One region of the Yaniella soli genome, then DNA from elsewhere that is predicted to be linked to it. Evidence: riboswitches for the same ligand, from Rfam matches in the RefSeq annotation. Region 1 holds a riboswitch; each other region holds the start of a gene.
The links. Region 1 has a riboswitch for S-adenosylmethionine ahead of ACYVJT_RS04790 (acyl-CoA dehydrogenase family protein). Riboswitches for the same ligand answer to the same signal wherever they lie in the genome.

Region 1 (3,272 bases):
TATACACGATCGTGTCTTCGGGCTCGATGAAGTGATACTCGATGACGCCATGAAACTCCATCGATCCGGGCGTACCACAGCGATAACGGGCACGCCCTCCCGCGTGGAAGTCGTCTGCGTCAAAGACCATGGATTGGCCCGCGGGCACGGACCACTGGCTTCGCACGGCCGTCTCAGCATAGGCCTGCCAGACCGCCGACAGGGGTGCCACGACCAGTTGTTCGAGGCGAACGGTGTCGTGGACAAGTGTTGACCTTTGCGAGACTGCATCCATTGCTACAGAATGGCCCTGGCCATGCAGGAAGTCAAGAGGATCCCGACCCAGGACGTGAGGACTCTGCTTGGCCCACCGTGTATTTTCGTTCCGGTGAAACACCATTGACCAGGTAGTCGCCGAGAATGCGCGCCCGATAGATCAGCGGGTTGTGGCTGGCCAGCACCCGGGCGTTGCGCCAGTGGCGGTCGAAAGCCCGGGCCTGCGATGTTGCGGACGCGCCACCAACTTCAAAAATCTTGGTTGCCACTTCGAGCGTGACCGGGGCGATGACCTGTTGGGCCTGATACACCTGCGCATACAACTCATCGATGGCAGCTTCGGGTACCTGGTCACCGGCGGCATCGGCAGCAAAGTGTTCGGCTAGCACCGGTGGAATCGCGTGGAAGATGGTTTCGATTCCAGCGACCTGCGCACTGAGCTCGCCCAGTAACTGCAGCACTTGCGGATCATAACGCACTGTACCCGCTGCACCGTGGCTGAACGTGCGAGTCCGGCTCTGGACGTAGGCGGTACCGTCGCGCAGCACAGCTTTGGCGATGCCGACCAGGGTGGCCAGATGCACGGTTTGCCAGGCGGCCTGACCATAGGCCGTGCGATCCCCCGATTCCAGCCCGAGACCGGCCGGGAAAATCTCTGTTGCATCAACGGTTACGTCGCTGAACGTAGTCGTCCCCGAGGCGGTGAGCCGCTGCCCGAAACCATCCCAGTCATCAACGATGTGCACCCCGGAGGCATCGGCAGGCAGGGCCAATGAAACCGGCTCGTCGTCGTCTCCGGTGGCTGCCACAGCAATCCAATCCGCATACCCGGTGCCGGTCGAATAGTATTTGGTGCCATCGAGTTTCCACTGACCGTCATGATGTGTCAGTCGCGTTGCGGTGGTACCGTGTGCGTTGCCGCGTTCGGTAATGGCGTTGCCAATGATGTCACCGGCACCCAATCGGGTGAGCCACCGGTGGATGAACGCTGCGTGTTCATCGGTGCGGCTCAAGACGTCCTCAACGAAACTCCAGTGCGCACGGAGGGCTTGGGCAAGGTTGGAATCGGCGGCGGCGAGCGCGACGAAGAATGTATAGGCTTGCGGCAGCGACAGACCGTACCCGCCATAGGCTTGCGGGACGCGTAACCGCGTAAAGCCGGCTGCGCGAAGCTTTTCAACCGGTGCCGTATCGATGCCGCCGGCGGCATCGCGGGTTGGTGCGGAGGCCAGAATGTCATCGAATACCGGGTCCAGCTGCTCCCAGAGTTCGGCGATGGTCGCGTCGGTACTGTTGACGACGGGTGTAGCAACGGTCTGTGTCATGTCAGACTCCTACAGATGATCGTGGCGTCGGCAGAACGTCGTCCACGTGCGGCGCCATACTTGCTGAGAACGGTTGGACTCAGCCGAATCATCACCTGGAGCACCCCACTATAGGCAAGAGGGTTGCTGGCTGATCAGCCAGGGCTTAGAAGATCAGCACTCGTGATTCTGGTGACTTAGCTAACCACATTCGCGACGCCTCGGCAAAGTGACATGACATATTACGTAGTATTAGGCATCGGTGAGCACACCATAATTGGGCTCGGCGGTTTTGATTTTGCGGATAATCCACATGGTGACGGGGGCCAGCACGATTTCGACCATGAATTTCCAAACCCACCCGATCAGCACGAAGACGAGGTATTGGCCAAAGGTTTCGATGCCGATCACCGTTGCAGCGATGGCCGAAAACGCGATGGTGTCTAAGAGTTCTCCGACCAGGGTGGACACGGCGATGCGCCCAAAGAGATACCGTTCTCCGCTGCGGCGTTTCATCGCCACCATAATCCACGCGTTCGACAGTTGGCCCATGAGAAAACCGACCAGGGAGGCCAATACGATCAGCGGGACCGGCCCGAGCGTCCTGACCAGAGCCTCTTGACCATCGTAAAATTCGGCCGGCGGCAAGACGATAATGATCCAGTAGGTCAGCGAGGCGAACGCAGACAGTATGAAGGTCGAGTAGATGACCCTGCGGGAGGCTTTGAACCCGTAGACCTCGGAGATGATGTCGCCGACGATGTAGGCCACTGGAAAGAGGAAGAAGCCGCCGTCGGTCAAAAGCGGCCCGAACTGGACCCCTTTGGCAGCACCGATGTTTGACAGGATCAGCACCACGGCCATGATGGCAAACAGGACCGGGTAAATGTGGGTGCCAACCGGGGCATAGTTGCCACTCGGCTGGTTGGCATGGGTTGTTTCAGTCACGAAATCGTCCTTCGTACAAACGTTGTCTCGCGACGGTGTCACGGCCTCGACGGCCCCGTCCTCAGCTGCTGCCCCAGCTGGCGTTGAAATGGTTCATGGATATTGTAATCAAGACTGGCCGTTGGTTTTGAATGGGTCGACGCCGCGGGGCACAAAGACCAGGGTCATGGCCATGCCGATGACCGAAGCCGTGACGGTCATGGTCCAGGAAAGGTGCCAACCATCGGCCGCCGAAGCAATGGCCGACAGCACAACGGGCCCGAAAAAGTTCGCGAGGTTGAACATTTGGGTGATCAGCCCGATGACTGCGGCCGGTGAGCCACCCGGTGGCGCAATGTCGACGGCTTGTCGCGTCACGGTCGTCGGGACCAGGGCGCCAGCAAAAGAGAACACACCTGCGGCCAGTAGTGCCCACACGATGTTGCCTGGCACGGTGCTCCAATCTGGGGCGAACACCACCGTGGAGGTGATGGCCATCGTGGCCAACCCGATGACCAGCAGTCGGCGCGGTGGATGGCCGCGTTGCAGCAGCAGACCGGTCACGACGTTCGCGATCCCATTGAGCCCACCGACAATCGCGGTTGCGATACCGATGATGATGGCCACATCGATCGCGGAGGCCAAGGTTACCTCGCCGAAAATTGTGGGGAGAAAACTCAGCACCGCACCCCATTGCAGGGTGTAGGACGCAAAGATGATCCCCAGCGCCCACGGCAACGGGGTACGAACCGACGAGATAATGACGCGTTTGATGCGGGTCATGTT
Region 2 (3,272 bases), on a different contig from region 1:
GGATGCTGCTGGGCAACATTCCCGGGGTGGAAGCCACCAAGGACATCTACGATCTACGCGAGATCGACCGCGCACGCGGCGCCGTCGTCATCGTACGTCCGGATCAGTACATTGGGCACGTGCTGCCCCTGGACGAGTTTGAAGCATTCGACGAGTACTTCGCGAAGTTTCTGACCAGCTAGATGCCCCGCCGGACGCGTTAGGGTAGCGTTGAACCATGACGACGAATATGATGCCACCGCCAGAGGTACCTGGTGACGACCGTGACTGGACCTTCGTGATCGATCAGGGGTGCACCGAATGCGGGTTTCAGCCGTTCGCGCCGAATCTGATGGGTGATCGGCTGCGCTCAGCCGCAGCACGGTGGCGCCCGGTGCTTCAACGAGTCGACGCTACGCAGCGGCCTTCGGAACCGGTCTGGTCGCCGGTCGAGTACGCGTGCCACGTCCGTGACATGATCACGGTGCTTCAGCAGCGGGTTGAGACCATGCTGCACCAGCACAACCCGGATCTAGCGGACTTCGATGGCGACGCCGAAGCTGTGCGCCGAGAATACTGGAAGGCGGACAGTCAAACCGTGTTGGGCGAGCTCACGCTCAAGGCACAGTCAACGGCTGACCTGGTCGATACGGTGGAACGCGAGCAGTGGGAGTTACCGGGCCGACGCTCCGATGGTTTCGAATTCACCATCGCCACGCTGTGCCTCTACATTGGCCATGAGATGGAGCACCACCTCCACGACGTCAAAGGTTAAGCAACCGCAGGACGCCCGCACCGGCGAAGTTCTTCGACCTCGTACCCGGCCTCCGCTTCGTCGGCCCACCGTTGAATTTGTTCGTCAGAGATCTGGTCTCCGTCGACCGATTCTTTGCTCATACTTGTATTCTATTACGTCAGCACGCTCCGCAGCAGGCCACGTGACTGAAGTGGTGTAGGGCACAGTTTGGTGCGGTTGGTGACGAGGGGCACTCATGTTCGACACCTCAAACACTGGATGTGGCGTGTGGTGTTGGCCGTTTTGCAACTCGGCGGTGCCATGCTCGCTGGTTTCGGCATCCCGCTCGCCGTGCTCCATTGGGAAGGTTCCACGGCAATTACAGTTGGCGGATCGGCCTTCATCGCGTACATCGTCACCTTCTGGCTCGAGGTCGCGGTGATCATCGTGCTGATGGTCTTGGCAGCTCGAAGGGGTCGGAAGGATCTGTTTGCCCCGCTGATCCTCACCGTCGTCGGTATTCACTTCATTCCGTTGGCATGGGTCTTCGCGCAACCAAGTTTTGCGCTGACCGGTGTGCTCACGACGGCGATCGGCGTGATGGCGGCTCTCGTGCCAGACCGTGCGGCGGCCCGGAGTTTCTGGTGCGGGTTGCTGGGCGGGACGACGTTACTGATCGTCGGTGCCCTGGGCCTATTTTCTGCGTTGGGCGCGCCAGCCGTGTAAACAGTGCCGAATTGGGTCACGTACGTGACTTTTTATGACCGCGAATTGCTGTGGTTTTTGCACTTTCGGCTGCGGTGCACATAATGTATACAGGGTAAACCATTCAGAGCGACTGAGAGATCTGGCTCGTAGACGTCGCAGCAACCCCTCCACTGTTTTGGTGTAGGACGGTGCTAACGCCAGGAACAATGGAGTGATTCAATGATTTCTCTGCGTAATTTATCGACCACTTTTACTACTGGTGGCAATGATCCGGTCACTGCAGTTGACGATGTCAGCCTGGAAATTGACCGTGGAAGTATCCAAGGCATTATCGGTTTTTCTGGTGCCGGCAAATCCACGCTGCTACGCAACATCAACCTACTGGAGCGCCCCACCTCCGGCGAGGTGATCATCGACGGCGTTGATCTCATGGAACTATCCGACGAGGAACTGCGCCAGGCCCGCCATCAAATTGGCATGATTTTCCAGGGCTTCAATCTCGTCAATAACCTCACGGTTGCCCAAAACGTGGAGCTGTCGCTGAAGTTCGCCGGCGTCGCCAAGGCACATGACCGCCGTGTTCGTGTGGCAGAAGCCCTCGAAATCATCGACATCTCGGACAAGGCCACGGTGTATCCGGCAAAACTATCCGGTGGACAACAACAACGGGTGGCGATTGCCCGCGCGTTGGCTACTCGGCCTCGGGTTTTGTTGTGCGATGAGCCGACTTCGGCGTTAGATCCATTCACCACGGCCACCGTGCTGCAATATCTGGCGGACATCAATCGGGAGCTGGGCATCACCGTTGTGGTGGTGACCCACGAAATGGAAGTCATCAAAGCGCTGACCGACCACGTGGCTGTGATGGAATCCGGACGAATCGTCGAACGCTTCGCAGCCAAACGTTTACAGGATAAAACCTTCGAACCCACCACTGCGATCGGCCGCTACCTGGTATCTGACGGCATACACGTCGACCGCCGACAGCAGCATGACGTCGATGAGGCCTCAACCGCCGAATTGGCAGTGGGAGGTCGCGTCTAATGCAACGTATTGCAGAGCTCAACCCCGAACTGATCCAAGCGATGTTAGAAACGTTTGCGATGATCGGCGTCGCCATCCCGGTCGCGGTGCTGCTGGGCACCCCGCTGGGTATCTGGTTATTCGTGCATGCTCCCGGTTCGATCGCACCACAACCAAAACTGCATGCTGTTGTCAGCGGACTCGTCAACATGTTGCGGTCGTTTCCGTTTCTCATCTTGTTGATCGCCATCATCCCGCTGACCCGACTGCTGGTGGGAACCACCGTGGGGACTGCCGCAGCGATTGTTCCGCTCACGATCAACGCGATCCCATACTTCGCACGGCTGGTTGAACAAAACATCAGCCAGCTGGGTGCCGGTGCGGTCGAGGCATCCCGGGCGATGGGCGCGACCCGCCGCCAGATCATCCGCAACGTGCTGCTGGTCGATGCCCGTCCGGGCATTATCGGATCAATCACCATTACCACCGTGAGCTTCATTTCTTACTCAGCCATGGTCGGTCTTGTGGGAGGCGGTGGCATCGGCGACTTCGCCATCCGTTACGGCTACTACCGCTACGAAACCGTGGTCATGTTCGTTGCCGTCGTCCTGATGGTGCTGCTCGTCAGCGCCGTGCAGTGGGGTGGAAACTCCCTTGCCCGCGTGGCCGATAAACGCATCTAACAACGCTTCATCACAAACTTTAAGGACTCCCATGGCAATTTTCCGTACCCAAAAACCCATCCGCCGTGCTCTGATCACGGGAGTCGGCGCAATTGCTGCGCTGACACTCACCAGCTGCGGGCTAACTTCCGCCGGTGGCAGCG
Region 3 (3,272 bases), on a different contig from region 1:
ATTGACCACACGCAGCGCCAACCAGGCAAAACCTGCGGCCGTACCAATGAGCAGCAGGAACGCCAGCACCTGGTAACCGGAGATTTCTTGACCGGACAGCTCGAGTCCAATGCGGGCACCCAAAAAGAACATCGCGACGAAGGCCGGCCCGAGCACTGTCTTCAGGTGCGACCGCAGCCGTGGACGTCGACGCAGCACGAAGCGCACCACGAGTGCCACAATCGCTGTGAGTACCACTCCCACCAGGGCACCAATGGCGATGTTCAATGACACACCGACTATTGGACCCAGCGCGTCAATATTTTCAAGAGCCGAATCCTGCACATTTTCGGGTACAGCTTCTTCAACATTTGGTAACGAGGGCGATTCGGTCGGCTCCGCCGGTCCCTCTTCGGTTCCTAATTGCAACATGGGCTCCATCCTGTCAGCACGATCTTAATTAAAGCTGAAAACCGCTACACTAACAGTCATGCTGAACATCGCAGATTTGCGCAATACCACCTATGATCCGGCCACCGTGATGCCGCGTGCCAAACTCGAAGTTGCCGATGCTTCGGCCGTCGTGGAACCTATCATTGACCAGGTACGACACGGTGGCGCCACGGCAGTTTTAGAACTGACCGAACGCTTCGATGGTCTGCGCCCGCAGACCCTGCGCGTGCCCACCTCCGCAATGGACCGGGCTTTGGAAGAACTCGAGAGTGATGTTCGCGTTGCGCTAGAAGAGTCCATCGCCCGCGCCCGCGCCGTCCACGACGCGCAATTGCCACCAGACACAGTTGTGCCACTAGCGGATGGCGCCCGCGTCGAAAATCACTGGCTCCCCATCCAACGCGTTGGTCTCTATGTTCCCGGTGGCCGTGCGGTGTACCCTTCATCGGTCATCATGAATGTCGTGCCGGCCCAGGCCGCCGGGGTGCCATCCATCGCAGTGACCTCGCCTCCGCAGACCGATTTTGACGGACTCCCCCACCCCGTCATCCTGGCTGCTTGCCAGCTGCTAGGCGTTGAGGAAGTGTATGCCACCGGCGGGGCTCAAGCCATTGCGATGTTTGGCCTCGGTGCCGATGACGACGCCGGCAACACCGTGTGCGCGCCGGTCGATCTGATCACCGGACCGGGCAATGTGTATGTAGCTGCTGCGAAACAGGCATTCCTTGGTCAGGTTGGTATCGATGCGGTCGCTGGCCCGTCCGAAATTTTGGTGCTCGCAGACCAAACGGCTCATCCAGCCTGGGTTGCAGCCGACCTGATTTCCCAATCCGAACACGACCCACTCGCGGCTTCGGTACTGGTCACCACTTCGATGGATCTGGCTGAAGCCGTGGTGGCCGAAATCGAAGCTCAGGTCCCCGGAGCTGTACTGGAAGATCAAATCCGCGAAGCGCTGACTGGACAACAGTCTGGCGCACTCGTCGTTGAAACGCTCGACGAGGCCATTGAAGTCACCAACGCGATTGCCACCGAACATCTCGAACTCCAGACCGCAGATAACGACGCCGTGCTAGAAAAAATCACCCACGCCGGAGCGGTCTTTCTGGGGGCCTTCGCACCGGTGCCCCTGGGCGACTATTCTGCCGGTTCGAACCATGTGCTGCCGACTTCCGGTACGGCACGATTCTCCTCGGGGCTCAACACCGTCTCCTTCTTACGCCTGCAACAACGCATCCACTACGACAAAACCGGCTTGGAACCACTGTCAAAAGGCATTCAGGCACTGGCTACCTCCGAAGGGCTCCACGCTCACGCCGACGCAATTCGTCACCGGTTTGACGAAATGTGACAAAGTCCACTGTCACTGGTCATAAAAATCCGTTAGTCTAGTCTGCAGAATCACGAGCTCTTACCAAACTGTAGCCCTGGCTGGTAAGACGGCAACCCTCCCACGTTGTAGTGGGGTGCCCCAGGTGATGATTTGGCCTCACGGAACACGCCGTGTCGGGCAAGTACAGCGTTCGAGCGCATTCGGGCGCAAAACCTTTAAGGCATGATTGTGACTACTGCTTTGCAAGCTAACGACGTTGACACCACCGCGCAGCTATCCCACGATATTTCGCCGCTGTCATTGCGCAGTGCATTCGGGCAGTTCCCCTCCGGCGTGGCGGCACTAGCCGGTTACACCGATGACGGCACCCCACAGGCCATGGTTGCGTCCTCGTTCACCGTGGGAGTCTCCCTCGACCCACCCCTGGTATCAGTCGCTGTGCAATATACTTCCGCCACATGGCCACTGCTTCGTGACGCCCACCGAATTGGCATCTCCATCCTGGGCGAAGGTCAAGGTACCATCGCACGCCAGATGGCAGCCAAGGGCACCGACCGTTTCGCCCATCTTGAAACCCAGACGAGCAACGACGCTATCTTGGTTGCCGATGCGGCACTGTGGTTAGAAACATCCGTCTACGGCGAATTTCCTGCCGGTGATCACCTCGTAGCCCTTCTAGAAGTGCATAACCTGGCCGATTTCACAAACATCATCGAACCATTGGTCTTTCACAAATCCCAGTTCCGCAATATCCGGGACCACTAACGCCCTATGGAATTTGTTCGTGTTGATGTTTGGTTGCACGCTGTTCGGCTCTTCAAAACTCGCTCAGCAGCAAACACCGCAGTCAAGGGCGGGAAGATTAAGGTCGATGGCGAGCCAGTCAAGCCCTCACATAAGCTCAGGGTTGGTCAAACTGTCACGTTTCGCCAGCCGGGCCGGGAACGCATCATCGAAGTGACCGGACTCCTCGAAAAGCGCGTCGGCCACCCGGTGGCCATCAAGCACTACACTGACCACTCGCCCGAGCCGATCCCTCGCTATCTCATGGCTGTGCCCAGACGCGAGCGCGGCGCCGGACGCCCCACCAAAAAAGAACGTCGTGAACTCGACAAATTGCGCGGCTACAGCAGCCAATAAATACACCCAGGAAGTTCACAGCTAACGTTCGGGCAATATCAAACAAGAATTATTAGACTGATAAGTACCTCTTCAAGGTGCGAGTGATGTTGTAATCCCGCTGCTAGATGATCCCCTTTCATTTGGCAGCGGGATTTTCTTTGTACACAGCCGCTCAGCAAGCGAAAAATTAACCAGTGGCGTAAACTTTTATCGGTGGTGCACGCACCTTTTTGCATTTGGCAGACGCGACAAGAAATGGGACATTTTTGATGTCAGCTCGACAGACCGGAACCATCAAGTGGTTCAACGCCGAGAAAGGCTACGGCTTTATCACCCCCGACGACGCGTCACAGGACGTATTCGTCCACCATACCGGTATTGTCCA

Region 2: it holds a riboswitch for S-adenosylmethionine, as region 1 does, so the genes downstream of both, ACYVJT_RS06990 (methionine ABC transporter ATP-binding protein) here and ACYVJT_RS04790 (acyl-CoA dehydrogenase family protein) in region 1, are expected to answer to the same signal.
Region 3: it holds a riboswitch for S-adenosylmethionine, as region 1 does, so the genes downstream of both, ACYVJT_RS10670 (flavin reductase family protein) here and ACYVJT_RS04790 (acyl-CoA dehydrogenase family protein) in region 1, are expected to answer to the same signal.

What each region holds. Positions count from the first base shown of each region.
Region 1 covers NZ_BAAGSP010000006.1:79,127-82,398, reverse strand. Annotated here, with positions in the region: gene ACYVJT_RS04795 (SRPBCC domain-containing protein) at 1-274, opposite strand, end outside; gene ACYVJT_RS04790 (acyl-CoA dehydrogenase family protein) at 306-1,580, opposite strand; SAM riboswitch class IV at 1,632-1,748, opposite strand; gene ACYVJT_RS04785 (queuosine precursor transporter) at 1,812-2,507, opposite strand; gene ACYVJT_RS04780 (MFS transporter) at 2,616-3,272, opposite strand, start outside.
Region 2 covers NZ_BAAGSP010000010.1:40,416-43,687, reverse strand. Annotated here, with positions in the region: gene ACYVJT_RS07010 (FAD-dependent monooxygenase) at 1-182, shown strand, start outside; gene ACYVJT_RS07005 (DinB family protein) at 218-754, shown strand; gene ACYVJT_RS07000 (hypothetical protein) at 751-876, opposite strand; gene ACYVJT_RS06995 (hypothetical protein) at 1,004-1,441, shown strand; SAM riboswitch class I at 1,538-1,649, shown strand; gene ACYVJT_RS06990 (methionine ABC transporter ATP-binding protein) at 1,643-2,467, shown strand; gene ACYVJT_RS06985 (methionine ABC transporter permease) at 2,467-3,129, shown strand; gene ACYVJT_RS06980 (MetQ/NlpA family ABC transporter substrate-binding protein) at 3,161-3,272, shown strand, end outside.
Region 3 covers NZ_BAAGSP010000019.1:51,257-54,528, reverse strand. Annotated here, with positions in the region: gene ACYVJT_RS10680 (mechanosensitive ion channel domain-containing protein) at 1-411, opposite strand, end outside; gene hisD (histidinol dehydrogenase) at 470-1,783, shown strand; SAM riboswitch class IV at 1,832-1,955, shown strand; gene ACYVJT_RS10670 (flavin reductase family protein) at 1,994-2,530, shown strand; gene ACYVJT_RS10665 (RNA-binding S4 domain-containing protein) at 2,537-2,905, shown strand; gene ACYVJT_RS10660 (cold-shock protein) at 3,157-3,272, shown strand, end outside.